Regions from separate parts of the Mesorhizobium sp. M1E.F.Ca.ET.045.02.1.1 genome, predicted to be linked through region 3. Evidence: predicted binding sites of a transcription regulator. Region 3 holds the regulator's gene; each other region holds the start of a gene.

Evidence for each region. Region 3 encodes PhoB, which activates phosphate uptake and scavenging genes when phosphate is short. Its sites were predicted from a motif close to TGTCATNNANCTGTCAT; they were not measured.
Region 1: phnC (phosphonate ABC transporter ATP-binding protein) is a predicted target of PhoB. The motif match lies at 3,873-3,889, and genes of this name have one in related genera.
Region 2: EJ070_RS07760 (DUF1045 domain-containing protein) is a predicted target of PhoB. The motif match lies at 8,459-8,475, and genes of this name have one in related genera.

The regions. Positions count from the first base shown of each region.
Region 1 is NZ_CP034447.1:2,877,836-2,888,117, forward strand. Features, by position in the region: gene phnE (phosphonate ABC transporter, permease protein PhnE) at 1-855, opposite strand, end outside; gene phnE (phosphonate ABC transporter, permease protein PhnE) at 864-1,823, opposite strand; gene phnD (phosphonate ABC transporter substrate-binding protein) at 1,882-2,790, opposite strand; gene phnC (phosphonate ABC transporter ATP-binding protein) at 2,934-3,791, opposite strand; gene EJ070_RS13920 (DUF1868 domain-containing protein) at 3,967-4,677, opposite strand; gene EJ070_RS13925 (DapH/DapD/GlmU-related protein) at 4,796-5,410, opposite strand; gene phnL (phosphonate C-P lyase system protein PhnL) at 5,407-6,114, opposite strand; gene phnK (phosphonate C-P lyase system protein PhnK) at 6,289-7,065, opposite strand; gene EJ070_RS13940 (alpha-D-ribose 1-methylphosphonate 5-phosphate C-P-lyase PhnJ) at 7,062-8,021, opposite strand; gene EJ070_RS13945 (hypothetical protein) at 8,081-8,275, shown strand; gene EJ070_RS13950 (carbon-phosphorus lyase complex subunit PhnI) at 8,278-9,390, opposite strand; gene phnH (phosphonate C-P lyase system protein PhnH) at 9,392-10,003, opposite strand; gene phnG (phosphonate C-P lyase system protein PhnG) at 10,003-10,282, opposite strand, start outside.
Region 2 is NZ_CP034447.1:1,651,431-1,661,712, forward strand. Features, by position in the region: gene EJ070_RS07725 (class I SAM-dependent methyltransferase) at 1-254, opposite strand, end outside; gene EJ070_RS07730 (LacI family DNA-binding transcriptional regulator) at 353-1,459, opposite strand; gene EJ070_RS07735 (sugar-binding protein) at 2,045-3,007, shown strand; gene EJ070_RS07740 (sugar ABC transporter ATP-binding protein) at 3,144-4,709, shown strand; gene EJ070_RS07745 (ABC transporter permease) at 4,706-5,701, shown strand; gene phnN (phosphonate metabolism protein/1,5-bisphosphokinase (PRPP-forming) PhnN) at 5,896-6,522, opposite strand; gene EJ070_RS07755 (alpha-D-ribose 1-methylphosphonate 5-triphosphate diphosphatase) at 6,519-7,658, opposite strand; gene EJ070_RS07760 (DUF1045 domain-containing protein) at 7,713-8,420, opposite strand; gene iolB (5-deoxy-glucuronate isomerase) at 8,568-9,380, opposite strand; gene EJ070_RS07770 (DUF3329 domain-containing protein) at 9,386-9,598, opposite strand; gene iolE (myo-inosose-2 dehydratase) at 9,663-10,282, opposite strand, start outside.
Region 3 is NZ_CP034447.1:2,465,713-2,475,994, forward strand. Features, by position in the region: gene EJ070_RS11995 (response regulator) at 1-526, shown strand, start outside; gene pstS (phosphate ABC transporter substrate-binding protein PstS) at 1,277-2,335, shown strand; gene pstC (phosphate ABC transporter permease subunit PstC) at 2,402-3,388, shown strand; gene pstA (phosphate ABC transporter permease PstA) at 3,392-4,243, shown strand; gene pstB (phosphate ABC transporter ATP-binding protein PstB) at 4,240-5,043, shown strand; gene phoU (phosphate signaling complex protein PhoU) at 5,064-5,771, shown strand; gene phoB (phosphate regulon transcriptional regulator PhoB) at 5,791-6,480, shown strand; gene EJ070_RS12030 (medium chain dehydrogenase/reductase family protein) at 6,921-7,952, shown strand; partial or broken gene EJ070_RS12035 (LysR substrate-binding domain-containing protein) at 8,161-8,542, shown strand; gene EJ070_RS12040 (adenylate/guanylate cyclase domain-containing protein) at 8,741-10,282, shown strand, end outside.

The DNA.
Region 1 (10,282 bases), 410 kb from region 3:
CAGGACCTGGCTGAGCAGGCCGCTCGGCGTGATGTTGCGGGCGGCGAAGAAGGCCAGCGGGAAGGCGACGATGCCGCCGAGCAGCGTGCCGAGGAACGCCATGACGATGGTCTGCAAGAGCTTCGTCCAGACGTCGCCATGCTGCCACTGCGCGTTGTTCCAGATGTTGTCGGCGGCTAAAGCCAGGTTCGACGTGCCGGGCTTGAGCTCAGGCCCCGAAAGGATCAGCGAAAACACCTCGCCGGCCGACTTGCCGAAGAAGGGCGAGCGGGTGTCGAAGACGAAATTCGCCCAGCCAAGGAAGCGCTTGCGCACCTTGACGCGGTCGACGGTGATGCGCACCTCGCCGGCAAAGCCCATCTTGGCGACGACCTCGTCATCATGCACGGTCACCCAGTCCGGCACCGGGCCGGACACCTGCGGCTTGCCGCTGGTGAGCGACACAGGCACCCTCTGGCCATTGGCGACGATTGTCGCCCTGGTCTTGTCGAAGATGACGGACTTTGCATTGCCGTCGATCTGCACGGTGAAGGTGCCGTCGGGATTCCTGATCACCCAGTCCGGATTGGGGTTCTCGCCAAGCGCGGAAAAGCGCGGATACTTCGGCGTGATCTGTGGCTGGTCGAGGCGGAATTCCGGCTGCAGGTCGTAGCTGATCCATTGCGACAGGAAGAGCGGCAGGCGCTCCCAATGCGATTCTTTCAGCACCTGCGGCAGGCTGAAGAACCACAAGGCATAGGCGAGATAGAGCACCGTGCCCGCGATCAGCAGCAGCGGCCAGAAGCGCCTGTAGGCCGGCCGCTGGAATATCTGCGGGTGGCGTTCCTCGATGGCCCTGATTTCGTCGACTGTCATAGCCATGGTCAAGCAGCGCTCATCAGGAAGGCCTGCTCGCCGACCAGTTTGCGGCGCAGCCAGGCGGAGAACTGGTCGACGAGGAAGATGGTGACAAAGAGCAGCAGCACCAGCGCCAACGTCTTGGCGCCGAAGCCGCGCGAGATCGAAAGCTTCAGCTCCTCGCCGATGCCACCGCCGCCGACGGCGCCCATGATGGTCGAGATGCGCACGTTGATCTCGATCCTGAGCAGCGTGTAGGACATGAAATTGGGCAGCACCTGCGGCAGGTCGGCGAAGCGCACGCGCTCGATCCAGTTGGCGCCGACCGCGCGCAGACCCTCCTCGGGACGCATGTCGATGTTCTCGTTGATCTCGTAGAACAGCTTGCCCAGCGCGCCGATCGAATGCAGGCCGATGGCGATGATGGCGGCGACCGGACCGATCGAGACGATGGCTGCGAACAGCCCGGCGATGACGATCTCCGGGAAAGCGCGCAGCAGTTCCATGAAACGCTTGACGACGAGCCGCAGGATCGGGCTCGGCGTCAGGTTGCGCGCGGCGATGAAGGAGAAGGGAACGGCAAAGACGAAGCCGATAAAGGTCGAGACCAGCGCCACGTTGACGGTGGTCAGCATCAGCTCGAAATATTCGGGGATGTAGATGCCGCCCCAGATGTAGACGCGGCCGAGCGGGAAGTTGAATTCCTGCGTGCCCTTGTCATGCGGCGAGGCGATGTCGAACAGCGCCCGCCAGACGTCGTTCCAGTCCTTCGGGATCAGCCAGCTCAGGAAATCCAGGATATGCGGCAGCCGGTCGAAGAAATGGCCGGCATTGGCCTCGTCGGCGAACCACATCGTCGCGAACATGGCGACAAGCAGCAGGCCGGCGCCTAGCGCGGTGTAGAAGCGGCGAAGCGAGGTCTGGCGCCGCCAGGCGTCCGCCTGCTGCCGGGTTGCTTCGGAGTGGATTGTCGCTGAGGCTGTCATGATCGGAGCATGCAAAAAGGGCGGCGTTTCAAAACGCCGCCCTTTCTTCCTGATGCCGTCAGCCGCCGATCGCGGCTTTGCGGGCCTCGACGATGACTTTGTAGAAGTCCGGCTTCACCGGGACATAGCCGGTGAAATCGCCGCCCTCGACGCCCTCGAAGCAGGGCTTGTCCTTGCCCGGGAGGGCGGTGAAGAAGTCGGTGAGCTTGGCAGTCATGTCGGCGCCGATCGCTGTGCGGACAACCAGCGGGCCGTTCGGGATCAGGCCCGAGCGCCAGACTTCGACGAAGTCGTTCGGGTCGACGGCGCCCTTGGCGACTTCCTTGTGGAAGGTGCCGGAGGTGTAGCCGTTCTTGAAGTCGCCGATGCCGGAGGAATCGTCCACCGCCACGTCGACCTTGCCGTCGCGAACGGCCAGAACGTTGTTCTCATGGCCGCCATTGAACTGGGTCGAGGCGAAATAGGTCTCGTTGGAGGCGCCGGTGTCCTTCGGAATCTGGGTCAGCGGGATCAGATAGCCCGAAGTCGAATCCGGATCGGCATAGCCGAGCTTCTTGCCCTTGGCCGACTTGATGTCGGTGATGCCGGAAGTCTTCAGCGCCAGGCCGATCGAATAGTAGCCGGTCGAGCCATCGGTCTGCTTGGTGGTGAGGATCGGGGTGACCGCGTTCGGGTCCTTGAGGTAGACGCTGGCATAGCCGGACGCGCCGAGCTCGGCGAAGTCGAGCGTGCCGCCGAGCAGACCCTGGATGACGCCGTCATAGTCGGCGGCCGGGAACAGCGACACCTTCTCGAAGCCGAATTCGGCCTTGAGGTGGTCGGCAAGGCACTGGTAGTTGCGCAGGCGGTCGGTCTCGTTCTCACCGCCGAGGATGCCGACGCGGAACTCCTTGATGTCGGCGGCGTGAGCGGCGCTTGCCGCCATGGCCAGCATCGATACGGCGCCAAAAACCATTTTCCTGAACATTTTGATCTCTCTCCTGTTGCTCCGGCTGCGCGCCGGTGACGTTCGAATTTTTGAGTTTTGCCTTTGACGCGGACGGGCGATCCGGGTTGCTCTTTGCCGAAATCCACGATTTGCCCGGAGCGGCTACAGCCCGGGCAATGGACTCAGTAGCCAGGGAAGGCCGGTTCGAGCGGTCCGGCGGATGCGGTGATCTTCGGCTTGACGGTGACGCTGGTCGACGTGATCGCCTCGGAGATCTCGACGCCGTTGGCATCGGCGCCATAGACGGTGCGCACGGCGTCGCGGTCGAGATCCTCGGGCGCGCCGTCGAACACGACCTTGCCGGCGGCCATGCCGATGATGCGGGTGCAGTAGGCGCGGGCGGTGTCCAGCGTATGCAGGTTGGTGACGACGGTGATGCCTTCGCGCAGGTTGATGTCGCGCAGCGAATCCATGACCACCTTGGCGTTGAGCGGGTCGAGCGAGGCGATCGGCTCGTCGGCCAGAAGCACCTTCGGCTGCTGCATCATGGCGCGCGCGATCGCCACGCGCTGCTGCTGGCCGCCGGAAAGCGTGCCGGCCGGCTGCAGCGCGGTGCGGGCGATGTCGAGGCGCTCGAGAGCCGCCACCGCCTCCGCGCATTCGGTGCGCGAGAACATGCCGAGCAGGTTGGAAAGCGTCGAGCGATGGTTGAGGCGGCCGAGCAGAACGTTGGTCAGGACGTCGAGGCGCGGCACGAGGTTGAACTGCTGGAAGATCATGGCGCAGTCGCGCTGCCAGCGGCGCAGCGGCGAGCCCTGCAGGCGGGAAACGTCGGAGCCGTCAAAAAAAATCGATCCCTGGCTGGGATCGATGAGACGGTTGATCATGCGCAATAACGTCGACTTGCCGGCGCCGGAACGGCCGATGATGCCGACCATCTGGCCCTGCGGGATCGATACGTTGATGTCGCTGACCGCGGTGTTCTTGCCAAATCGTCGGGTTACGCCGCGGATTTCCAACGTGGCCGATGATGCTGACATGGCAAGACTCCGGTACGTCGCAGTTTTGAAGGTCCGTTAACCTTCGCTAGCGCAGCCCCATGAAGCTGGGGTGTCGGATTGATGTCAGTTTTGTTACGACCCACAGGCAGGAATCGTCGTTTATGCACGTCGTTGTCCCAAAACCGCTGGGCACCTTTGGGCGACATGCACGGGCTCATCCAAGGACCAGCAATTCCTCGAAGTGCTTCATGTCCTTGAAGCTGCAGAAGGCCGGCGGGCGCAATTCGATCACTGGAGCCTCGCGGTCGAGGAACGACAGGCAGTCGTCGAACAGGTCCTGCCAGGCTGACACTCGTTCGTCGGCGAGGCGGCGGATCTGGTAAGCGAAGGTGATGTGGAAGATGTAGCTGTCGTGGTCGGGGTGACGATAGCCGAACGGCACCGACAGCGCGTCACGCCATGCCTTGAGGATAGCACGGTCCTCTTCCGTGGCACCGGCGACCGTCAGGCCGTTTGGCGTGACGCCGATGGCCTTGATCCTGAATGCACCGTTGCCCTCGAAGCCCTGCAGCCGCTCCAGATAGAGGCGAGTGATGTCGTCGATGCTGGTGTTCAACGGCACATCGGAAGGCCAGTAGGGAAGGCGGCGCCGGTATTCTATGATGCCCTGGAACAGGGTCATATGCAGGCTGGAGATCGGCGTGAAGGCGAGGCGATCGGCGTCGGGCATGGAGAGGATACGCTCGCGCACCGCGATGATTGCGGCTTCGGATGGCGAGCCCTCGACGAGGTGGCTGACAACGGTGTTGCCCGGCTCGAAAAGGAAATTGCCCGATGTGTCATAGCGGGTGCCGAGATGCATCGGCGGCATCGGGTTGGTGCCTTCGAAGAAGGAGGCAAGCGAGGGTCTGACTTTGTCGAGCATGGCGATCTCCCTGGGGGAGATCGCCTCTGCCCGAGTCGTGTGTCAAGGATGTGAATGGTGAAGGCTTCCCCAGCCCGAACCTTGTTGTCCGCCATTCACTATTGACCATTCACGAGATTCAGCCGCCATACTTTTCCAGGAAAGCCTCGGCCTCCAACTCGCGAAAATCGTCGAGCGCGGCGCGCAGCCGGGCATGGTCCCAATCCCACCAGGCGAGCGCCTGGTAGCGCTCGGCGGTGCGGCGGTCGAAACGCTCGCGGATCGGTTTTGCCGGCACGCCGGCGACGATCGTGTAGGGCGCGACATCCTTCGACACCACGGCACCGGCGCCGACCGCCGCGCCATCGCCGACGGTCACGCCGGGCAGCACGGTCGAGCCATGGCCGAGCCAGGTGTCGTGGCCGATGGTGACGCGCTTGGCGCGGCGCTGGGCAAAGAACTCGCTCTCATGCTCGGCGTCGTCCCAATAGTCCGAGGCACGGTAGGTGAAGTGGTGCAGCGTCGGCCGCCAAGTCGGATGATTGGTGGCGTTGAGGCGAACGCTTGCCGCGATGTTCGAAAACTTGCCGATGGTTGCGCACCAGACAGCGCAGTCCTGCATCATGTAGGAGTAGTCGCCGAGCTCGCTTTCAGAGACACGGCTGCGCTCGGCGATCTCGGTCCAGCGGCCGAGCTTCGAGTTCTCGACTTGCGCCGTCTCGTGGACCAGCGGCGTCTCCGAAAGCTTTCTCATGCGGCGATCTTTCCGGCGGCGAAGGCGGTGACGTCGATGACGCGGTCGGCCACCGCGTCGCGCACATCCAGGTCGTGGAAGATGCCGAGCAGGGCGACGCCCGCCGCCTTCTTGGCGGCGACGAGTTCGACCACGACGTCGCGGTTTTTGGCGTCGAGCGAAGCTGTCGGCTCGTCGAGCAGCAGGATAGGATGCTCGGTGATGAAGCCGCGCGCGATGTTGACGCGCTGCTGCTCGCCACCGGAGAAGGTCGCCGGCGGCAGCGCCCAGAGTTTTTCCGGGAGGTTGAGCTGCGCCAACAGGAAACGAGCCTTCGCCCGCGCGCCTTCCCTGTCCTCACCGCGCTCGACCAGCGGCTCGGCGACGACATCGAGCGCCGAGACGCGCGGCACGGTGCGCAGGAACTGGCTGACATAGCCGATGGTGTGGCGGCGCACGGCAAGCACGGTGCGCGGACTGGCGGAGGCGAGGTCGATCAGGCCGTCTCCATGCTGGACGATGATCTGGCCTTCATCGACGGCGTAATTGCCGTAGAGCATCTTCAGGATCGAGCTTTTTCCGGCGCCCGACGGGCCGCCAAGCACCGCGCATTCGCCGGCACGGATCGAGAAGGAGACGCCCGCCACCACCGGCAGCCTGACGCCGTCGCGCAGGTGCATGGTGAAGCTTTTCGCGACATCGGAAACGACGAGAGGGGTGGGCATTAGAAAGTGCTCCTTTCGCTGTTTGCGTGGTGGCTGAAGTACCCCCGCCCGGACCTTCGGTCCGACCTCCCCACAAGGGGGAGGTAGGGCGCCGGCGCTTTACCCTCCCCTTGTGGGGAGGGTCGCTGCGAAGCAGCGGGGTGGGGGTAGGTGCGGGGGAAATGTGTTCCATCATCACACCTGTAAAATCGAAGACACGAGCAACTGCGTGTACGGCGCGCGCGGGTCGTCGAGCACGCGGTCGGTGAGTCCGCTTTCGACGACACGGCCATCCTTCATCACCATCATGCGCTGCGAGAGAAGCCGCGCCACGGCGAGGTCGTGGGTGACGACGATCGCCGCCAGGCCAAGGTCGGTGACCAGGCCGCGCAACAGGTCGAGCAGGCGCGCCTGCACCGAAACGTCGAGACCGCCGGTCGGCTCGTCCATGAACACCAGCCGCGGTCCGGTCACCAGGTTGCGGGCGATCTGGAGGCGCTGGCGCATGCCGCCGGAAAAGGCGCGGGGCTCGTCGTCGATGCGGTCCTCGTCGATCTCGACGCGGGAGAGCCAGTCGACAGCGGTGGCGCGGATCCTGCCGTAGTGGCGGTCGCCCACGGCCATCAGCCGCTCGCCGACATTGGCGCCGGCCGACACCGTCATGCGCAGGCCGTCCGCCGGGTTCTGGTGGACAAAGCCCCAGTCGGTGCGCATCAGGAAGCGGCGCTCGGCCTCGCTCATGCGGTAGAGCTCGCGCCATTGGCCATCGCGCATGCGGTAGCTTGCCGTGCCGGAAGAAGGCAACAGCCGGGTCGACAGGCAGTTGAGCAGCGTCGTCTTGCCCGAGCCGGATTCGCCGACCACCGCCAGAACCTCGCCCGGCCAGAGGTCGAAGGAGATGTTCTCGCAGCCGACGCGCGAGCCGTAGAATTTGGAAAGTGCGGAGACGCGCAGCAGCGGTTCGTCGGTCATTCGGCCTCCTTACCCTCCCCCTTGTGGGGAGGGTCGGCGCGCAGCGCCGGGGTGAGGGTTGCGGGGGTTGTCGCCAAGTCACCCGCGCCTTCGGCGCGACCTCCCCACAAGGGGGAGGTAGGGTCGCTGCGGCGCTTCTCGCAGTGGTCGGTGTCCGAGCAGACGAACATGTGGCCGCCATGGTCGTCGAGGATGACCTCGTCGAGATAGACGTTCTCGGCGCCGCACAGCGCGCAGGGCTGGTCGAAGGTCTGCACCTCGAACGGGTGGTCCTCGAAATCGAGGCTGACGACGTCGGTGAAGGGCGGCACCGCGTAGATGCGCTTCTCGCGGCCGGCGCCGAAGAGCTGCAAGGCCGGCGAGCGATGCATCTTCGGATTGTCGAATTTCGGGGTCGGCGACGGGTCCATCACATAGCGGCCCTCGACCTTGACCGGATAAGCGTAGGTGGTGGCGATGCGGCCGTGCCTGGCGATGTCCTCATAGAGCTTCACATGCATGAGGCCGTATTCCTCCAGCGCATGCATTTTTCGCGTTTCGGTCTCGCGCGGCTCGAGGAAGCGCAGCGGCTCGGGGATCGGCACCTGGAAGACCAGCACCTGGCCCGCCGTCAGCGGATGCTCCGGGATACGGTGGCGGGTCTGGATGATGGTCGCCTTCGCCGTCTCGGTGGTGACGGCGACATTGGCGACCTTCTTGAAGAAGGCACGGATCGAGACGGCGTTGGTGGTGTCGTCGGCGCCCTGGTCGATGACCTTGAGCACGTCATCCGGGCCGATGATCGAAGCGGTGACCTGCACGCCGCCGGTGCCCCAGCCGTAAGGCATCGGCATCTCTCGCGAGGCGAAGGGCACCTGGTAGCCGGGAATGGCGATGCCTTTCAGGATGGCACGGCGGATCATCCTTTTGGTCTGCTCGTCGAGATAGGCGAAGTTGTAGGTGGCGATGTCGGTCATGACGATCACGTCCGCTCTGTGCTATGGAATTGGCGCTCAAGACGCGGGAGGGCGCCCGAATGGACTCTACCGGTTGGATGCATCTTGGAGTGCTTTTGCTGGTGTTCGCCGTTGTTGCCGGCTTTGCGCTGCGGAAGATGTTTCTTCCTGCGCCAAAGGAGCCTCCGCATGGCGAGACTGTTGCCGGTGCCAGTGGCTATGGTGGCGGTGGCTCGTTCGATGCCGGCAGCGGGCATTCCGGTAGCGGACAATAAAGTCATTCTGCCGCCTCCCTCTTCTCCTCGGCCTTGCCCTCGTTTTCCCGCGCCTCGTATTCGGCGCGCATGCGGCGGACCAGGTCAAGCTCGGCCTGGAAGTCGACATAGTGCGGCAGCTTCAGATGCTCGACGAAGCCGGTCGCCTGCACATTGTCGGAGTGCGAGATGACGAACTCCTCGTCCTGTGCGGCGGCAATCACATCCTCGCCGAGCTCGCTCGCGCGCAGCGCCCGGTCGCAGAGCGCCATCGCCATCGCCTTGCGCTCGCTCTGCCCGAAGACCAGGCCGTAGCCGCGGGTGAATTGCGGCGGCGCCTTGGCCGAACCCTTGAACTGGTTCACCATCTGGCATTCGGTGACGCGGATGGAGCCGAGCGGCACGGCGAAAGGCAGTTCCGGCACGTCGAGTTCCAACTCGACCTCGCCGATGCGGATCTCGCCGACGAAAGGATGGTTGCGGGCATAGCCGCGTTGCGTCGAATAGCCGAGCGCCAGCAAAAAGCCTTCGTCGCCGCGCGACAGCGCCTGCAGGCGGATGTCGCGCGCCATCGGGAATTGCAGCGGCTCACGGGTGATGTCGCCGGGGATGTGGTCAAGCGGCATGTCGCCGTCGGCTTCGATCAGGCCTTCATGGGCGAGAATCGAGGAGACACGCGGCATCGCTTCGGCTTCGGCCGGACGCTGCGTGGGCGTCTCGACATCGACGCCTGCGGCAAGCTCCGGATCGAGCAGCCGGTGGGTGTAGTCGAAGGTCGGGCCGAGCACTTGGCCGCCGGGCAGGTCCTTGTAGGTGGCCGACACGCGCCGCTCGACCTGCATGGCGCCGGTGTCGGCCGGGTTGGTGTAGCCGAAGCGCGGCAGCGTCGTGCGATAGGCGCGCACCAGGAAGATTGCCTCGATCATGTCGCCGCGCGCCTGGACGACGGCTAAAGCCGCAAGCTCGCGATCGTAGAGCGAGCCTTCGCTCATCACCCGGTCGACACCGAGCGCCAACTGCTCGGCGATCTGGTCGAGGCGCAGGGCCGGCACGGAGCGGTCGCCGCGCCGGCGATCGGCAAGCAGGCGGTGCGCATTGGCAATTGCGGCTTCGCCGCCTTTCACCGCGACATACATGTCATGCCTCCATCGTCTTGATGCGGGTGGTGCGCGGCAGGCAGGCGAGGCTGCTGGGCGCCGCCAGGATGATGTCGACGCCGCGCGGGAAACGCTGATTGTTCTGCTTCCATTGCTCGACGAAATAGCGCGGCATGCCTGTCGGCGCGATCATCGCGGTCTTCTCGACGCCCGGGCCTTCGAGCAGTAGCGACGGACCGGAAGCGAGATCGTCGACCAACAGGATCAGCGTCGTCGAGCGGTCGGGATATTCCTGCGTGCCTTGCGAAAAGCCGTCGAGCGCAGCCATCTCCGCCGGGTTGGCTACCAAAGCGAAATGCGCGTCGGCCGGCGTGTTGGCCAAGGGTGCGCCGGTGTGAAAGCCGAGCCAGGCCTTGACCGCGGGCTCCGCCTGCAGCCGCGGATCGAGCCAGATCGCCGTGTCGTTGTCGCAGAGCGAAAGCGCCGCGGCTGCGGCGGTCGCCGACAGCGGCGCCGGCGGATGGGCGAGCGGCGGCAGGGCCTGAATATTGCCGGGGCGCGCCATTGCGTCCATGATGGCGCGGAACACGACCTGCGCGTTGAACACCGGATCGGCGAAGCCGCCTTCGATCGATTGCGTCGCGATATCCATCAGTCCTCTCCGCGCACCATGGTGAAGAAATCCACTTTCGTGGCCGCTGTCTCGACACGCCGCTTTTCGCGCGCCGCGTCGAGTGCCCCACGCAAGGGCGCGACCAGCTTGGTTTCGACCGTTTCGCGGTGGGCCGGGTCCTGCCAGAGCGCGTCGGCGATGGCCGCGAGCTTGGCTTTGCCCTTGTCGCGGCCGAGCGAATAGGAATGGCCGACCTGTCCGGTGGGCAGCCGCACGGTGGCGCGGGTGATGGTCGCCTCGCCGACATTGAACGGCGCG
Region 2 (10,282 bases), 810 kb from region 3:
ACGCGCGGATCGGTATTGCGCTCTCTCGCCGCCTCGACGAAGACGGCTGAGAAGTCGATGGCCTGGATTTCGGCGAGACCGGCGGATTTCGCCAGCTCGAAGGTCAGGCTGCCGGTGCCGCAGCCGACATCGAGGATCTTTTCGCCGGCGGACAAGCCGGCGAAGTCGATGAACAGCGGCGCAAGTTTTCGGCTCCAGCGCCCCATGAGCTGCTCATAACCGGACGCTGCGTGAACGGTAAAGCTAGACGCCATCGGGACCTCCCATATCAGCCCACGCTAAACCTCGACGCAATTGCTGCCAAGGCGCGAGGCAATTGTCGCGGCAAGGATAGCGGGGCAGGCGAAGGCGGTTATGTGGGCGAATTCACGGTCGCAACGCTTTCACGTTCCACCAACGGGCATTCCAGCTTGGTGATGGGGTAGCGTCCGCGGCCGGGCGTCGGAGGCGTCTCGAGCTGCTCGATCGCCCACTGGCCCATGGCGAGATGCGGCAGGATCGATGTGGTCAGCGGCGGGAAGAGGTGGCGGGCGATCTCCTCGTCGTCATAGCCGACCACGGAAATATCCTGGGGGATGTGCAGGCCGGCTTCCTTCAGCGCCTCGTAACAGCCGATCGCCGTGCGGTCGTTCTGGCAGAAGATGGCGGTCGGGCGCTCTTTGAGCGCGAGTAGCTTGACGGTCGCCGCATAACCGGCGCTGGCCGACCAGTCGCCCTCGACCACCAGTTCCGGATCGAAGGGGATGTCGGCGGTGGCTAAAGCGCGGCGATAGCCTTTCAGCCGGTCCTGCGCCGCCTGCATCCAAGGCTCGCCGGTGATGGTGGCGATGCGGCGGTGGCCGTGGCCGATCAGGTGACGGGTGGAGCTCTGGCCGCCGGCGATCTCGGAGGGCACCACCGCCGGGAAGGCATAATCAGCGGTGTAGCAGTTGAGCAGGATGACCGGGATGTCGAGGCTGTAGAGGAAATCGGGCGCGGCGATCTCGCGGGTGAAGATGGTCATGTAGATCAGCGCCGAGATGCCGCGCCTCGTCAGCGCCTGGATAACCCTCGGCTCCATGACGGCGTCGCCCATGGTCTGCGCGACCAGGAGCACGTTGCCGGCGTTCCACGAAGCCTGGCGCGCGCCCTCGATGGCGACCACCGCCTCCGGGCTGGTGGCGAGCTGGTCGACGGCAAAACCGATGACGCCGTCCAGCCCTTCGAACGGCGTCACCGCCGGGCGGAGCGCCGAAAAGACCGGCGGCGAATAGCCGAGCGCTCTCGCTGCCTCGACCACCCGGTCGCGCGTCTGCTGCGACAGCCGGATGCCCGGCGAATTGTTGAGCACGAAGGAAACCGTCGCTTGCGAGCAGCCGGCGGCTCGCGCGATGTCGGTCATGGTGACGCGGCCCTTGGGCTTGGCGTTGCGTCGCCTGGACGTCTCCGGGGGATCGCGCAGTTCCGTCGTTTCGCTCATGGTCGTTTCCCAAACCCCGCCGGCAACGGCAAGGTGGTCAAGTGCGGCGCGGAAGCGCCAAATTTATAACTATTATCAAGGATGACATCTTCCTCGCCAGCCGCTCCGTCTGTCAACGAAAAACAGATGACCGATCCCGTGAAACCGGAGAATTGCCGGTGATTCTCGCCTCAGCGAGGTGCCTTCCTGCCGCCACCATCCTCATCCCGCTTGCGTGGCTGGATATGGCCGTCGCCGCCGCGGATACGCCATGCCAGCTTCATAACTAATACTCTTTACTAATAGCTGTAAGCGTTTTACTGTCAACTCGCCGCGACCGAACCGGGGCTTCCGGCCGGTGGCGGCAGTGGGAGGAACGCGTGGCGACTGGCCGGCAAGCCGCCGGAGGAGGGCTGCCCTCGCTCTCACGAAAATGTCAGACAAATCGGACTATTTACGAACGCCAAATGAGTGTCTAGTGTCTTGGTCGCGGCTGGATTTGCGCCGTTCTTAAGTTGCCAGACCTTGGGCAAGCCCCTTGAGGAGGAGGGCGTCCAGGCCGCAGCCGACACATCAGGGATGAGTTTCAAAAAGGGAGGTTGAACCATGAAATCCATGATCCGTAACGCATCCGTCGCCGCGGCGGCCTTGGCTCTCGGACTGTCTGCGAGCGCGACCGCGCGCGCCGACGACAAGCCGACGCTGGCCTTCGTCGTCAACGGCGCGTCAGACTTCTGGAAGGCGGCGGAAGCCGGCGTGAAGAAGGCGCAGGGCGAATTGCCCGACTACACTCTCGAGCTCAAATATCCGGAGCAGTCTTCGGTCGCCATCCAGCAACGCCTGATGGACGATCTGGTGACGGCCGGCGTGAAGGGCATCATGGTCTCGGCCGTCGATCCCAAGACCTCGACCGACGGGCTGAACAAGATCGCGTCCGAGACGGCGCTGTTCACCACCGACTCGGACGCCCCGCAGACCAAGCGCGTCGCCTATATCGGCTCGTCCAACGTCGATGCCGGCAAGCAGGCGGCCGAGATCGCCAAGAAGGCGATGCCGGACGGCGGCAAGTGCCTGGGCTTCGTCGGCCTGCTCGGCGCCGACAACGCCAAGGAGCGCATCCAGGGCATGAAGGACGGGCTCGCCGGCAGCAAGATCGAGCTGGTCGACGTGCGCGGCGACGACATCGACCAGGCGCGCGCCAAGAAGAATGTCGAGGACGCGCTGGTCGCCAGCCCCGACATCACCTGCATGGTCGGCTTCTATTCCTACAACACGCCGCGCATCTATGAAGCGCTGCGCGACGCCGGCAAGCTCGGCCAGATCACCGTCGTCGGCTTCGACGACGATCCGATCACGCTGGGCGGCGTCAAGGAAGGCACGGTTGCAGCGACCGTCGTGCAGCAGCCCTTCGAATGGGCCTATCAGGGCATGAAGCTGATGGCTTCCTACCTCAAGGGCGACAAGTCGGGCATTCCGGCCGGCGGCCTGATCATCGTGCCGACCAAGATCATCGGCAAGGACGATGTCGACGCCTACGCCGCCAATCTGAAGGCGATGGCGGGCAACTAATCGATGAACCGTTGCGCCGGCTCAAGGTTCGCCTTGGGCCGGCGTCCGTATTGACGGGCCTCGCGAGGCCCGTCAGTCTGTAGCCCACCGGCTGCTGAGATGCGTCATGAATTGTGGCGCGATGAACCATGGCGCGATGAACTATTCCGACCCATCCATCGTCCAGTCCGCTCCGTTCCTGAGCCTCGAGGCCGTGCGCAAGACCTATCCCGGCGTCGTGGCGCTGGACGGGTTCTCCATGGAGGTCAAGCCGGGCGAGGTGATCGGCCTGGTCGGCGAGAACGGCGCCGGCAAATCGACGCTGATGAAGATCCTCGGCGGCGTGACGCGGCCGGACAGCGGCACCGTCACGGTCGACGGCGTCGCGCATGACGGGCTGACCGTGGAAGCCAGCATCGGCTCCGGCATCGCCTTCGTGCACCAGGAGCTCAACCTCTTCGAAAATCTCGACGTCGCCGCCAACGTCTTCTTCGGCCGCGAGCCGTTGAAGGCCGGGCCGCTGAGGCTGGTCGACCGCGCCAGGTTGCGCGAGATGGTGGCGCCGCTGTTGAAGCGCGTCGGCGCCAATTTCTCGGCCGACGCGCCGGTCGCCTCGCTGTCGCTGGCGCAGCAGCAGATGGTCGAGATCGCCAAGGCGCTGTCGATCAAGGCGCGGCTGGTGATCCTCGACGAGCCGACCTCCAGCCTGCCGATCGCCGAGACGGAAAAGCTGCTCGACGTGATCAAGGGGCTGCGGGCGGAAGGCATCAGCGTCATCTTCATCTCGCACCGCCTGCACGAGGTCGAGCGTGTCGCCGATCGCGTCGTGGTGCTGCGCGACGGCATGCTTGCCGGCACCTTGCCGAAGAGCGATATCAACCACGACCAGATGGTCAAGCTGATGATCGGCCGCATGCTGAAGGAGCGCGAGAAGGCCGCCGAAGCGGGGCGCGCTCCGGGCGGCGTGGCGCTCTCGGCCAGCGCGGTGCGCACCCCAGCCTATCCGGATCACCCGGTCGATCTCGAAATCAGGCGCGGCGAGATCCTCGGCCTCGCCGGGCTGGTGGGCTCCGGCCGCACGGAGCTCGCGCGCGTCCTGTTCGGCGTCGACGAGCGGCTCGGCGGCAGCGTCGCGCTGGACGGCAAGGCGCTCGATGTCGGATCGGCCGCCGACGCGGTGGCGAACGGCATCTTCCTGGTGCCGGAAGACCGCAAGCTTACCGGCATCCTGCTCGACCTCTCGATCGCGCAGAACATCTCGCTGCCCAACCTGCCTGCCCATGCGAAGCGCTCGCTGGTCTCGACCAGCGCCGAGCTCGCAACCGCCGAAAAGCAGAAGAAGGACCTCGGCATCAAGGCGCCGTCGGTGCTCACCCGCACCGGCACGCTTTCGGGCGGCAACCAGCAGAAGGTGGTTCTGGCCAAATGGCTGGCGATGAACCCCAAGGTGATGATCCTCGACGAGCCGACTCGCGGCATCGATATCGGCGCCAAGGCCGAGATCTACGGGCTGATGAGGTCGTTGGCGGATGCCGGCGTCGCGGTGCTGATGATCTCCAGCGACATGGAAGAGGTGATCGGCGTCTCGGACCGCATCGCCGTCATGCATGAGGGACAGATCTCCGGCATTCTCGACCGGGACGATTTCAGCCAGGAAAACGTGCTTCTGCTGGCGGTGGGCAAAAAGCCCAAGCTGGTGCAAGCTGCGGGAGGAGCGCAATGAGCAAGAAAGATCTCGGCCTGCTGGTCCTGATCCTGGTGGTCGGCGCGGTGGTGACTGCCATCAATCCGCGTTTCCTTTTGCCGATCAACCTCGCCAACACCTCCAACCTGATCGGACTGTTCGGCATCCTCTCCATCGGCCAGGCCTTCGTCATCATCACCGGCGGCATAGAGCTCTCGGTCGGTTCGCTGGTCGCGTTGCTCGGCACGTTGTTCATCGACTTCATCGCCGTGCGCGAGATGGACTGGCCGCTGGCCTTCGCGCTGATCATCGCGCTCGGCGCCATCATCGGCTTCGTGCATGGCTGGCTGATCACGCGGCTCAAGATGCAGCCCTTCGTGGTGACGCTCTGCGGCCTCTTGATCTATCGCGGCGTCGCCCGGTTCTACACCGCCGACGGCACGGCAGGTTTCGCCTTCGGCCAGAACTTCCCGGATCTCGAGTTCCTCACGGCCGGGCGCTCTTACGGCGTGCCGAACAGCTTCACGGCGCTGATCGTCATCGCCATCGTCATGTGGGTGGTGCTGCACCGCTCGGTGTTCGGGCGCTACCTCTACGCCATCGGCAAGAACGAGGAAGCGGCGAAATATTCGGGTATCCGCACCGGGCGCGTCGTCATCGCCGCCTATGTCATCTGCGGCGTGCTGACGGCGCTGTCGGCGATCTATTTCGCCATGTATACGCGCTCGATCTCGCCGGCCAGCCATGGCCAGTTCTACGAGCTTTACGCGATCGCCGCGGCGGTGCTCGGCGGCTTCTCGCTGCGCGGCGGCGAGGGCTCGCTGGTGGGCGTCATCCTCGGCACCGTGCTGCTGCAGGAACTGCAGAATCTGGTCAACCTGCTCGGCATCCCCTCCTCGCTGAACTTCGCGGTGATGGGCGGCGTCATCCTGATCGGCGTGCTGGTCGATCAGCAATGGGGCGTGTTCCGCGCCCGGCGCCGGATGCTGGAGGCGACGCGCAGGAACGTCGCCGGCGCGCCGGCGGAGTAGCACTGCCTCCCCCTTCTCCCCTTGTGGGAGAAGGTGGATCGGCGCGAAGCGCCGAGACGGATGAGGGGTGTTGGAAGGATCGCTGCCTCGGGGGCGTTTCAAACCCTTTGATCTTCCACGCCTCACTCCGTCCAGCACCCCTCACCCGGCCGCTTCGCGGCCACCTTCTCCCACAAGGGGAGAAGGAAAAGGCGCTAGATCTGATCCGACAGGTCCGAGAACGCCATCGCCTTGCGCAGCACCTCGGCGAAGCGCTCGCCGGCAATTTCCCTGGCGCCGCTGTTGTCGATCGAGGTGACGTCCGGACCGGACAGCGTCACGCTCGTGCTGCGCGCCAGGCGGGCCAGCACCTCGCCGCGCGATTCGCGGCCGCGCGCCGCCAGCCGCTCGGCGAGGATTTCGGGCGTGGCGGTGATCTCGACCACCGCCAGATTGGCGTAGCGCTCGCGCAGCGCCGGGATGATCGCGCGCGATACATTGGCCACGGCCACATGGCCGTTGGCGACGGCCCAGTCGACATCGGCCGGCAAGCCATAGCGCAGGCCATGCGCGTCCCAGCAGATGGCAAAGGCGCCATCGGCCTCCGCCTCGGCGAAGGCGGCGTCGGCCAGCGTGTCGTGGTCCTCGCTCGCGGAATCGCTCGGCCGGGTGATGACGCGACGCACGAATTCCAGCCGCGTCTCGCCGGCAAAGCGCGCCTTGGCGAAGCCGATCACCGTGTCCTTGCCGGCGCCGCTCGGGCCGACAACGGCGACGAAGACGCCGTTGCGGATGGGAAGCGTGTCGGCCAGTTCGCGCTCGATCAACGCCGAAACCATCATGCGACCCGGCGTCCTTCGCGCCAGACGGTGCGAACAACCGGCACGTGCTCGTCGACACGCACGCGCACGAGATCGGCGCGCCGGCCGGGCTCGATGACGCCGCGATCGCTAAGGCCGACCGCTTCCGCCGGGTTCTTCGAGACCATGGCGACCGCCCGCGGCAGCGAGATGCCCTCGACGACATCGCCGAGGAAGAAAGCCGACTGGATCAGGCTGAAGGGGATGTAGTCGGACGACAGGATGTCGAGCAGGCCGTCGCCGGCCAGCGCCCTGGCCGAGACATTGCCCGAATGCGAGGCGCCGCGCATGACGTTGGGCGCGCCCATCAGCACGCCGAGGCCTGCCGCCTTCGAGGCCTTTGCCGCCTCCTCGGTGGTCGGGAACTCGGCGACGCGCACACCCTGCTCCACCGCTTCGTCGACATGGCCGGCCGTCGCATCGTCATGGCTGGCGAGCACGATGCCGCGCTCGTGGCAGGCGGCGGAAATGAAGATGCGGTTCGGACCGGAGTTCATGGCCGATTCGGCCATCCGCTTCTCGCAGAATTTCTGGAAGTCGCGGTCGGTCAGCTTCAGCTTGCGCTGGTAGTAGTAGGCATAGGTCTCGAGGTTGACGAACTGGCGCTGGCCCGGCGCATGGTCCATCAGCGAGGCGAGCTTCACCCTGTCGTCGGTCTCGAAGTTGGCGAAGGCTTCCAGGCAGTCCGGCGCCGATACCTCGCAGCGCAGATGGATGAAATGGTCGGCCCTAAGCCGATCCTGGCGCACGCTGTCCTCGATCGCGTCGGCGAGCTTGCGCACGTCGTCGGACTTCAGGTCGGCGTCCTCGTCCATGCCGACGCGCAAGGCATCGAGCACCGTGGTGATGCCGGCGGTCGCCACCTGGGCGTCGTGAGCAAGCACGGCGGCGATCGGGTTCCAGCGCACTTTCGGGCGCGGCGCGTAGTGGCCTTCGAGGTGGTCGGTGTGCAGCTCGACCAGACCCGGGATGATGTAGTCGCCGCCCATGTCCTCGCCGGCGCGGGCGGCGCCCGGCTCGATCGCGGCAATCTGGCCATCGCGCAGCAGCAGCGAGCCCTCGACGATCTCGTCGGGCAGCACGATGCGGGCGTTGTTCAAAACGGTCTCGGCGGTCATTTCAGCAGTCCTATTTCAAGCGATCATTTTGGGCGATCATATCAGGCGGTCAAATCAGGCGGTCTTTCTGGCCGGGCGGCGCCCAAGCGCATGGTGGGAAAGCGCCATAAACGGCGCGCCGGGCTCGGTTTCGACGAACAATGTCAGCGCATCCACCGGTACCGGACGCTGCAGCACATCCGCGAACAGGCTGTCGATTGCTGCACGAAGACGTGGGCTTTCCTGTGGCCCGACGCGTCCCGACAACGTCATGTGGAAGCGGAACGTCTCGAAGACGTAAGGGTAGCCCCACTGGCACAGGTTGCGGAATTCCTGCGGCTTCAGGGAATCGGGGCTGCGCCGCTCGATCTCCGCTTCGGTCAGCGGCGCGCGGAAGCGGTCGAAGGCGCGCACGACCTCGCCGGCGAAGCTGTTGAGCGGCTCGAACGGAGTTTCAGGCACCAGGGCGAAGAAGCCGTCGATCTGGCCGACAACGAGGCGCGGGATGACGACCGGCGGCGTCGCCTCGGCGAAACTATCGAGGGCGGCGCGCAGCGAGGCTTCCGTCTCATTCGAAGCCAGCCCGAACGGCGCCTTAAGCGTCGCATGGAAGCCGTAGCGCCTGGCCGAAGCCGTGTGGAAAGCGACTTCCGCCGCCGACAGCTCACCTACGGCCTCGACCGGGCGCGTCGCCGCGCCGAAGGGATCGCGGCCAAGCCAATTGGCGGCGATGCGCGCCAGCGGCTCGTCCTGCCGTGGGGTGAAATAGATGGCGTAGCGCATGGAAAGTCCTCGTCAGACCGCTGCCATAGGTGATTTCCATGACGGATTGACGAAGCTTTCATGGGTTTTCGAAGGCAAACAACCCCTGGCGGTCCTTAGCCGACGATTTTCCCGAGCTGGACCAACAAGTTGAGCGTCATAAAGAGCTCAGGCCTTCATCAGCCATTCGTGCTCGGCCGCGTTGTGGAATTTCCACGTCCGCTTCGGGCCGGCCATGACGTTGAGGTAGTAGAGATCGTAGCCGTGGCAGGCCGCGCACGGGTGATAGCCCTTCGGCACCAGCACGACATCGCCGTCCTCGATCGCCATCGCCTCGTCCAGATCGCGCACGCCGTTCCTGTCGGCATCGGTGTAGACGCGCTGGAAGGCGAAGCCCTGCGGCGGATTGAGGCGGTGGTAATAGGTCTCCTCGAGATAGGACTCCGCGGGGAGATTGTCCTGGTCGTGCTTGTGCGGCGGATAGCTGGAGGTGTGGCCACCGGGAGTTATGACCTCGACCACCAGCAGCGAGTCGGCCGGCTTACCCTCGGGCAGGATGTTGGTAACGTAGCGGGTATTGGTGCCCTTGCCGCGCACTTCCTGGCCGAGATCGTCAGGCCCGATGACGCGGACGGGAAGACCACCGGCAAGGCCCGGCGCCGAGCAGACGGCGAGCTCCAGCTCGGTGTCGGCGGTCACCGACCAGTCGGAGCCTTGCGGCACATAGACCGACCAGGGCTTGCCCTCGAAGGGCGACATGCGCTCGCCGAGCAGGCCGAGATCCTTGCCGCCGGCGGATGTCTTGCCCTTGCCGGTAACGAAGACCAGGCAGACCTCGCGATCGCCCGTCTTGCCGGCTGCGGTCTCGCCCGGCCGCAAGCGGTGGAGATCGAAACCGACATAAGTCCAGCCGGCGCTTTGCGGGGTGACGTGGGCGACGTGGCCGTGGCCCTTGTCGGCCTTGACGAGCAGTTTCGACATTGCGGTCACTCCTTCGGTTCGGGGCCGGCCTTGTTCTCCTCGGCCGGCTTGTAGAGGTAGAAGAACTGCCACACCGCGTAGCCGGCGAAGCCGAGCGCGATGACGCCCCAGAAGGGCGTGCCGGAGGCGAATTCGATCACCGACCAGATCAAACAGACGGCCACGACGGCGATGCGTCGCCACAATGGCCGGAAGAAGGGGTGCTCATAGTCTTTCATCGCGCCAATCCAGGATCTGCCCAAAGCGCAACGGATAAACCGCGCGCCATGGCAAATCCACCGTTTACGCCGGGAAGCCTTGCGTCTCCACCGTATAGCCGGCGGCCGTCATCACCCGCATCAGTTCCTTGTGCCCGACCTGCGCCATCTTGAGCGGCGGGTTCTTCTTCGGGTCCTGCTCGGCCTCGACCACGAACCAGCCTTCATAGCCGTGGTCGGCGAACTTCTGCACGATGGCGCCGAAATCGAGCGAGCCGTCGCCCGGCACGGTGAAGGCGCCGAGCGCCACGGCATCGAGGAAGGACTGTTTCGTGCGGTCGAGGCTGTCGATGACGCCCATGCGCACATCCTTCACATGGACGTGGTTGATGCGCTTGTGATGGTTGTCGATGGCGCGCAGCACGTCGCCGCCGGCAAAGGCGAGATGGCCGGCATCGAGCAACAGCGGGATGCCTTCGCCGGAATGGCGCATGAAGGAATCGAGCTCCGGCTCGGTCTCGACCACAGCCGCCATGTGGTGGTGATAGGAGAGCGGCATGCCTTGATCGGCGCACCATTCGCCGAATTCGGTGACGCGACGGCCATAGGCCTTCATCTCGTCACCGGTGAGCTTCGGCTTGGTGGCCAGAGGCTTGGAGCGGTCGCCCTGGATGGAACGACCGACCTCGCCATAGACGATGCAGG
Region 3 (10,282 bases):
GGGCGCCGGTCCCGCGCATGGCGCGCCGCAGGCATCGCAGGCGCAGGCGCCCGCGGCGGCGTCGGATCGTGCCCTGCTGCAGCCGCCGCCCGTCCGCGCGCGACCGCGTCCGGCCGGCGTGGAGCGTGGGCTCGACATCCTCGTCGCTGAGGACAATGAGGTGAACCAACTGGTGTTCACGCAGATCCTCGGCGAGACCCGCTATCATTTCGAGATCGTCGGCAACGGCCGCAAGGCGCTCGATGCTTTCGGCAAGCTCAATCCGCGCATGATCCTGATGGATGTGTCGATGCCGGAGATGAACGGACTGGAGGCGACCGCGGCCATCCGCCGGCTCGAAGCGGAGATAGGGACGCATGTGCCGATCGTCGGCGTCACCGCGCACGCGCTGAAAGGGGACCGCGAGCGCTGCCTGGAAGCCGGCATGGACGATTACCTGCCGAAGCCGATCAGCCCGAAGGCGCTGCTCGAGAAGCTCGAAAGATGGCTCGGCCCGGACGCGGAGGTCCGACGTAGCGCCAGCTAAAGCGCGTCGCGACGAGGCGGATTCAGGCGACGCGCTTTAAGTCTTTGTTTGATGCATGTCGTTCTCCCAAAACCGCTGCGCACTTTTGGGCGACATGCATTAAGCAATTCCAGGAAAAGTGTGTAACGGTTTTCCGTCCGGAATTGCGCAAAATCAAACATTTAGAGCGGATCAGCGATTCTGTGAAAAGCTGAGCCGCTCTAAGCAATTCCAGGAAAAGTGTGTAACGGTTTTCCGTCCGGAATTGCGTAAAAACAGATAGCTCCCTTCCGCAGTAGCCCGCCGTCAGCCGGCAGACGTATGGTGTGATCGCACCATACCAAAGCGAAGCCAAGCAAGGACAATAGGAGCTGTCGATTCCGCCCCTCGGTTACGGGCGGGAGCAGCGACCGCCGGCATAGAAACAGCGTCGACTCTACCCCAACGGACCCTGTTTTCGGCGATGGCTAGGCCATGATCCGCTCTGGCATTCGGGCAACGCGCTCTCGTCCGGATTTTATTTCCCGGCGGCCGAGATCCGGCCGCCGGGACAAATTTTCAATTTGAAAGTCAGACAAGTTACTGATTCCCGCGGCAAACTCCCGGCTGCTCGGCGGAGCCGGCCGCAGACCCCTTCCAGACAACCCCGTCCAGACGTTACCGGGCTGACACGAAACTGTCATGCGACTGTAATAATCGGGAGCTATTGCGCTCACCGGGCGCCGGTAGACCGGGTGCCAAAAGACCATATTCCGAACAGGAGCAGGCCACATGAGACATTTCATCCGCTCGGCGGCCGTTGCGATTGCAATGGCTGCGGCATCCACCCTTTCGATCTCCGCCGCGATGGCCGCCGACATCTCCGGCGCCGGCGCCACCTTCCCCTATCCGATCTATGCCAAGTGGGCCGACGCCTACAAAAAGGAGACCGGCACCGGCCTCAACTACCAGTCGATCGGCTCCGGCGGCGGCATCAAGCAGATCAAGGCCAAGACCGTGACCTTCGGCGCTTCCGATGCGCCGCTGAAGGGCGACGAGCTCGACTCCACCGGGCTGGCACAATTCCCGATGGTGATGGGCGGCATCGTTCCGGTCGTCAACCTCGAAGGTGTCAAGCCGGGCGAGCTCGTGCTCGACGGTCCGACGCTGGCCGACATCTTCATCGGCAAGATCACCAACTGGAATGACGAGGCGATCAAGAAGCTCAACCCCGACGTCAAGCTGCCCGACCAGGCGATTGCGGTCGTCCACCGTTCGGACGGCTCGGGCACCACGTTCAACTTCAGCTACTATCTCGGCGACGTCAGCGCCGATTGGAAGTCGAAGGTCGGCGTCGACAAGGCGCTCGAGTGGCCGGTGGGCATCGGCGCCAAGGGCAATGAGGGCGTCGCCAACAACGTGTCGCAGACCGGCGGCGCCATCGGCTATGTCGAATACGCCTATGCCAAGCAGAACAAGCTCACCTATACCGACTTGATCAACAAGGATGGCAAGAAGGTCGAGCCGACCGCCGCGGCGTTCTCGGCCGCCGCGGCCAATGCCGACTGGAGCTCGCAGCCGGGCTACGGCGTCATCCTGGCCAACCAGGCTGGCGCCGAATCCTGGCCGATGACCTCCGCCACCTGGATCCTCGTCTACAAGAAGCCCGACGATGCAGCGGCCACCGGCGAAGCGCTCAAGTTCTTCGCCTGGTCCTACGCCAAGGGCGACGACATGGCTGCCGAGCTCGACTATGTTCCGATGCCCGACGCGGTCGTGAAGAGCGTCGAGGATATGTGGGGCAAGGATATCGTCGACAGCAACGGCAAGCCGATCTTCTCCGGCATGTAATTCTTACGGAATGAGGAGGGCGCTTGCGGCGCCCTCCTGTCTCTCTTCCGAAATGCGAGGGGCTAAATGACTGCCGTTTCCGAAGCCGTGACGTCGTCCGCCATGCGGACCAGAGAAGCGACGGTGCGCCGCTTCGCCTTCACCGACATGGCCTTCCGGGCGGCCACGCGCGCTTCCGCCATCCTCGTGCTGGTGCTGCTTGGCGGGGTCGCCATCTCGCTGATCGCCGGCTCGTGGGAGGCGCTGTCGAAGTTCGGCGTATCCTTCCTGACGACCGAATCCTGGAATCCGGTCACCGAGAACTTCGGCGCGCTGGCCCCGATCTACGGCACCATAGTCACTTCGGCCATCGCCATCATCATCGCCGTGCCGATCGGCATCGGCATCGCCGTCTTCCTGACCGAGCTCTGCCCGCGGCCGCTCCGGCGCCCGATCGGCATTGCGGTCGAGCTGCTCGCCGGCATCCCCTCGATCATCTACGGCATCTGGGGCCTGTTCGTCTTCGCGCCGTTCCTGCAGACGACGGTGCAGCCCTTCATCATCAGTCTTTTCCACGGCATACCGGGCCTCTCCAGCTTGTTCGCCGGTCCGCCCTACGGCATCGGCCTGCTCACGTCGTCGTTGATCCTCGCCATCATGGTGCTGCCCTTCATCACCTCGATCACCAAGGACGTGTTCGACACGGTGCCGGCGGTGCTGAAGGAATCGGCCTGCGGCATAGGCTGCACGACCTGGGAGGTGACCCGGCGCGTGGTCATCCCCTATACCCGCGTCGGCATCATGGGCGGCGTCATGCTCGGTCTCGGCCGCGCGCTCGGCGAGACGATGGCCGTCACCTTCGTGATCGGCAATGCGCACCGCATCAGCGCCTCGCTATTCGCGCCGGGCACGACGATCTCGGCGACCATCGCCAACGAATTCACCGAGGCCGACGGCGCGCTTTACACCTCCTCGCTGGTGGCGCTCGGCCTGATCCTGTTCATCATCACCTTCATCATCCTCGCGCTCGCACGCTACATGCTGTTGCGCATCGATAGCCGCACGGGAGCCTGACCGATGTCGACCGCCACGTCGCTCTACCGAAGCCGCAAGCGCAAGAACGCCGTGATGATGGCGCTGTGCGTCATCGCTGCCGGAATCGGCCTCGCCTGGCTGGCGCTGATCCTCGGCGCGCTGCTCTACAAGGGGCTCTCCGGCGTCTCGCTGGCCGTGTTCACCGAAATGACGCCGCCGCCCGGCGACGCCGGCGGCCTGCTCAACGCCATCTACGGCAGCATCGTGATGACCATCATCGGCATCATCGTCGGCACGCCGATCGGCGTGCTCGCCGGAACCTATATGGCCGAGTACGGGCGCTTCTCGCGGCTGACCACGGTGGTGCGCTTCATCAACGACATCCTCTTGTCGGCGCCGTCGATCATCGTCGGCCTGTTCGTCTATGAGCTGCTGGTGCGGCCGATGGGCCACTTCTCGGCGATCGCCGGCGCGGTCGCGCTGTCCATCCTGGTGATCCCCGTCGTGGTGCGCACCACCGAGGACATGCTCAACCTTGTGCCCAACGCTCTGCGCGAAGCCGGCACTGCCATCGGCGCGCCGCGCTGGGTGGTGATCCGCTCGGTCGCCTATCGCGCGGCGCTTTCCGGCATCGTCACCGGCATCCTGCTGGCGATCGCCCGCATTTCCGGCGAGACGGCGCCGCTGCTCTTCACCGCGCTCAACAACCAGTTCTGGTCGAGCAATCTCAATGCGCCGATGGCCAGCCTGCCGGTGACCATCTTCCAGTTCGCGCTGAGCCCCTATGAGGAGTGGCAGCAACTGGCCTGGACGGGCGCACTCATAATCACCCTGACGGTTCTCGGGCTGAGCATCTTCGCCCGCAGCCTTACCGGACGCAGAGAGGACAGATGAAACCGATGTTGTCCACCGACCTGAACGTAGCCGACACCGTCGTCGAGAAGGCCAAGATCGAGGTCAAGAACCTCAACTTCTACTATGGCCAGTCGAAGGCGCTGAAGGACATCAACCTGTCCTTGCCCGAACGCAGCGTCACCGCCTTCATCGGCCCGTCGGGTTGCGGGAAGTCGACGCTGCTGCGCGTGCTGAACCGCATCTACGAGCTCTATCCGAAGCAGAACGCCGAAGGCCAGGTGCTGCTCGACGGCAAGAACATCCTCGACCGTTCGCAGGACCTCAACCTGCTCAGGACCAAGATCGGCATGGTGTTCCAGAAGCCGACGCCGTTCCCGATGTCGATTTACGAGAACATCGCCTTCGGCGTCAGGCTGTATGAGAAGATCAGCAAGACCGAGATGGACAACCGCGTCGAGCAGGCACTGAAGCGCGCGGCGCTGTGGAGCGAGGTCAAGGACAAGCTCAACGCCAGCGGCCAGAGCCTTTCCGGCGGTCAGCAGCAGCGGCTTTGCATCGCCCGCACTGTGGCGGTGAAGCCGGAAGTCATCCTGCTAGACGAACCGTGCTCGGCGCTCGATCCGCTGTCGACGGCCAAGATCGAGGAACTGATCGACGAATTGCAGGCCGACTACACGATCGTGATCGTCACCCACAACATGCAGCAGGCGGCGCGCGTGTCGCGGCAGACGGCGTTCATGTATCTCGGCGAGCTGGTCGAGTTCGACCGGACCGAGAAGATCTTCACCTCGCCCCGCGAGAAGCGCACGCAGGACTACATCACCGGCCGCTTCGGCTGAGTTCATACGAGGATACCATCATGGCCGAACACACCGTCGCTTCCTTCGACGAGGATCTGAGGCAGATCAGCCAGCTCATCATCGACATGGGCGATCTCGCCGGCTCCATGGTCGGCGCTTCGACCAAGGCTCTGCTCAATTCCGACAACGCGATGGCGCAGCGCGTCGTCTCCGACGACGCCATCATGGATGCGCGCCAGCGCGAGCTCGACGACCGCGCCATCACGCTCATCGCCAAACGGCAACCCATGGCCGACGACCTGCGCAGCGTGGTCGGCGCGATCCGCATGGCCGGCGACCTCGAGCGCATCGGCGACCTCGCCAAGAACATCGCCAAGCGCGTCGGCTCGGTCGGCATCAGCGCCGCGCCGCGCGACCTGTCGCACTCCATCGACTCGATGGCGCAGCTGGTGCTGATCCAGGTCCAGGGCGTGATCGAGGAGTACACCGCGGGCGACGCCACGGCGCTTGCCAAGCTCAGGAACGACGACGAGCGCGTCGACGTCAAATACACCTCCGTCTTCCGCGAGCTCCTGACCTACATGATGGAGGATCCGCGCAACATCACGGCCTGCACGCATTTATTGTTCTGCGCCAAGAATCTTGAGCGCATCGGCGACCATGTGACCAACATCGCCGAGAACGCCTACTATGTGCTGACCGGCACGCAATTGCCCGCGAACCGTCCGAAGCAGGACGAGACGGCGATGCCGGCGCCGGCGGCCTGACAACGAAGGTACCTGCTGAATGATCGCGCCACGCATCATGGTGGTGGAGGACGAGGAGCCGCTGGGGGTGCTGCTCCGCTACAACCTCGAATCCGAAGGCTATCAGGTCGAGGTGGTGACACGCGGCGACGAGGCCGAGATCCGCCTGCAGGAAAACGTGCCCGACCTGCTCGTGCTCGACTGGATGGTGCCGGCGGTTTCCGGCATCGAGCTCTGCCGGCGCCTGAGGATGCGGCCAGAGACCGAACGGCTGCCGATCATCATGCTGACCGCGCGCGGCGAGGAGAGCGACAGAGTGCGCGGCCTCTCGACGGGCGCCGACGATTATCTGGTCAAGCCGTTCTCGACGCCGGAATTCATGGCCAGGATCAAGGCGCTGCTGCGCCGCGCCAAGCCGGAGGTGCTGTCCAGCGTGCTCAAGGTCGGCGACATCGTGCTCGACCGTGAATCGCACCGCGTCTACCGCAAGAAGAGCGAGATCAGGCTCGGCCCGACCGAGTTCCGGCTGCTCGAATTCATGATGCGGCATCCCGGCCGCGTGTTCTCGCGCAGCCAGCTGCTCGACAATGTCTGGGGCGAGACGATCTATATCGACGAGCGCACGGTGGACGTGCATGTCGGACGCCTGCGCAAGGCGGTCAACAATGGCCGCATGCCCGACGTCATCCGCACCATCCGCGGTGCGGGCTACGCGATCAGGGAAGACTAGGGCGGTTCACCGTTTCACGGAAACGGCGAGCCACTCCATCTCTTTGTTTTCACGCAATTGCGGACGGAAACCGCGCTTCACACTTTTCCTGGAATTGCTCTGGAGTCCCGCCCTCCCGATGGATCGAAATCATGTTTCAGGGGCAGAACTCAATAGCAGGCGGTTGCCGATGGCCGCGAAGGGGCCACAGGCAATGTCGGCTTCTGACCCAAACCTGTCGTTCGTTTCCGCTCACCCCCAACGGCAGCTGATGTGAGGCCATTCCAACTGCTGTCGCGGCTGCGTCCCAATGTCATTCTGCTCAAATGAGCAGTTGTTTGTTGGGTGGCGACCGATCTTCTCGTGGGGTTGATCTGGAGCAAGTCGCTCCATCCCAGCGCGCGCTACCTTTCCACTAGAGTTTGCCTCAGTGGAGGAGTCCAATTTGGACCGAGGTTGCCATGAAGTCTCTGCGCGTCGTTGTTCGCCACCATGGCGGACCTGAAGTTCTGGAGATCGTGGAGGAGGACGCGCCCCATCCGGCATCAGGTGAACTGCGTGTGCAAACAATCGCCGCCGGCGTCTCCTTCGCAGAGCTATTGATGCGGGAGGGGATTCATCCCGAGAAAACGACCCTGCCATTCACGCCAGGATGGGACATTGTCGGCATCGTCGATGAGGCCGGAGAGGGAGTGTCCCATGCCATGATTGGTAAAATGGTTGCGGCGCTTCCCATTCATGGTGGTTACGCCCAGTTCATTTGCCTGCCGGCAGATGAACTCACTCTGGTTCCAACTGGTGTCGATCCCGCCGAGGCAGTCAGCCTCGTGCTGAACTACGTTACGGCCTATCAGATGATGCATCGCCTTGGGCATGCCTCTCCGGGTCAACGGGTCCTCATTCATGGCGCCGCCGGCGGAGTCGGCACGGCTCTGCTGCAACTTGGCCGCCTGGCAGGTCTGGAGATGTATGGGACTGCATCTCTTGCAGCCCATCAGATCGTATCCGATCTCGGGGCCACGCCGATCGACTACGAGCGAGTTGACTTTGTCGAAGAGATTCATCGTCTGACAAACGACGGCGTGGATGTCGTCTTCGATGGGGTCGGCGAAGCCAATGTCTGGCGTTCGTTTCGTACTCTGAGGCCTGGTGGCCGCGTCATAGCCTATGGCTTCACTTCATTTCTGCAGAAGGGCCAACTGGCAGGGGGCTTGCGTTACCGTCTTCGCGGGATATTGCGACCTGCGTGGTACGCGGTCCGCGCTTTCGTTTCACCAGGCCGACGACGCATACTCCCCTACAGCATACAATATCTGAAACGGTGGAAGCTCGCTTGGTTCCGCGAAGATCTCGGCGTCTTGCTCGATCTGCTTCGCGACGGGAAGATCAAGCCGATGGTGGCCGACCGGATGCCATTGATTGAGGCTCGTCGCGCCCAGGAGCTGCTCGGTCAGGGAGGTGTCAAGGGCAAGCTCGTGTTGATCTGCAATTGACTGGCCACCCGACAAGGATCGCCGAGCCAGAGCAGAGCCTTTGAAACGCAAGTCGCCTCCGGCGTCGGCTTTGATCGTTTCAATGACTGCCTATGGCGCTGCGCTAAGCAGACACCCCGTCACGCCGTCTTCTGCGCCACCAGCCCCAGTTCTTCGACCATCGCCTGGCGCATCAAGAACTTCTGCGGCTTGTCGGTCACCGTCATCGGCCGGCGATCCAGCCTTCGCCTCGCCGCCGGTGCCGCCGGAAAGCCCGGCGCTGGAGCGGCTGATGCTTCTCGAGGAAGGCCACTGCCTGCGCGAGCAGGCGCTGGCGGTCTGCGGCAGCGTGCGGCCGGTGGCGATGGCAAGCTACGGCGCGACCAGCCTGACGATCCTTTTGCAGATGGTGGCGCATGGGCTGGGCGTGACGCTGGTTCCGGAAATGGCGGCAAGCGCCGCCAGCGTCATGCCGGACTTGAGGATCGTGCCATTCCAGGGAGCCGATGCCGCAGCGCATGATCTGCATGGCCTGGCGGAAGAACAAGGTGCGGCAGGACGAATGCATGGAATTGGCCAAGATCATCCGTGGACTGGACCAGACGGTTCTGGGGGTTGACTTGGCGGCGCTGGCGGGGCGTGAGCTTGGCGGCGCCGATCAAAGGTCAGCCGTTGACCCTAAGTGGTCATTCAAGCGGACTGCGGATTAGCCCGGAAGCTCCAGCCGTGCTAGAGTTCGGTGATCGCATCGCCGGAGTGGAGCGCATTTGGCGCGACACCCTTGGCCATGAAGCACACACCGTGGTGCTATGGAACGCAAGCTTGCGGCCATTCTTGCCGCCGACGTCGTAGCTTACTCGGCCCTGATGGAGGCGGACGAGGGAGGGACCTTCGAGCGGCTTAGGGCCAGCCGTAAGGAGCTGTTCCAGCCGGAGATCAGCAAGCATCACGGGCGCATCTTCAAACTGATGGGCGACGGTTTGCTGGCTGAATTCGGCAGTGCAGTCGATGCTGTCGAGTGCGCGGTAACCCTTCAACGCGGCATGGTGGAGCGCAACGCAAGTGTCCCCGAAAGCGAGCGCTTCGAGGTCCGCCTCGGGATCAATCTGGGAGAAGTGATCGTCGAAGGGGACGATCGCTACGGCGAGGGTGTCAATGTCGCCGCTCGCCTGCAGCAGCTCGCTGATCCCGGCGGCGTCTGCGTTTCAGAGAAGGTGTCCAAGGAGGTCGAGAAGAAGCTGGCGTTTGAGTTCGAACCCATGGGCGGCCAGCGGGTGAAGAATATAGCCGAGCCGATATACTGCTATCGCGTAAACTTGCAGTCTGTCAGAGCCTCTTCGGCCGGTCGACCGGTATCGCTGGAATTGCCCGACAGGGCGGCCGTCGCCGTCTTGCCTTTCGCCAACATGAGCAGCGATCCGGAGCAGGAGTTCTTCGCCGAGGGATTGGCTGAAGACCTGATCACGGACCTGGCAAAGGTCCCCGGCCTTCTTGTGATCGCTCGCAACTCCTCGTTTGTCTACAAGGGAAGGTCGGTCGATGTCCGATCGATCGCGAGGGATCTCGGCGTCCGATATGTTGTCGAAGGCAGTGTGCAGAAAGCGGCGGCGCGCGTGCGGATCAACGCACAGCTTATCGACGCGCGCGAGAATACGCATATCTGGGCCGACCGCTTCGACGGCGAACTTGCCGATGTCTTCGCCTTGCAGGACGAGGTTGTCGGTAAGATCGTTGGTGCACTCTCCGGCTCGTTTCCTTCCGCCTGCTCGCTGCCCCGGCAGAGGACGTCGAATTTCGAAGCTTACGAGCTTCTGGTGCGCGGGCGGTCGCTGGTGACCCAGTCGCAAGAGGCGAACAAGACCGCACGTCCGCTCCTCGAAAGAGCGATCCAGCTGGATCCAGGCTTCGCGGAGGCGCATGCCTGGCTCGCGATGTCGCACCTGCTTGGTTGGATGTTCTGGGGAGAGCCTGAGGAGTACCGTTCACTCGGGCGGGCTGAGGCCGAGCGCGCGGTATCGCTCGATCCAGGGAACGCAGGCGCGCATTCAATCCTGGGTTATGTTTTGCAATTCGACTTTAGGGCGGATGAGGCAGCGGCGGAATTTGCGACAGCGTTGAGGATCGATCCCAACCACGCCGACACTTGGATCTTCCTGGGCGAATCGAAAGCGCATCTGGGTAACGCCGTCGAGGGGATCGAGTGCATTCAAAATGCCTTCCGGCTGGATCCTTACCCACCCGGACGATGCTATTGGCTGCGCGGGTACGTAGAATATGCTGCGCGCCGCTACGAGGATGCGGTCGACACCCTTCGGCATGAAACAACCTACCGGACAGGGTCGCGGCGGATT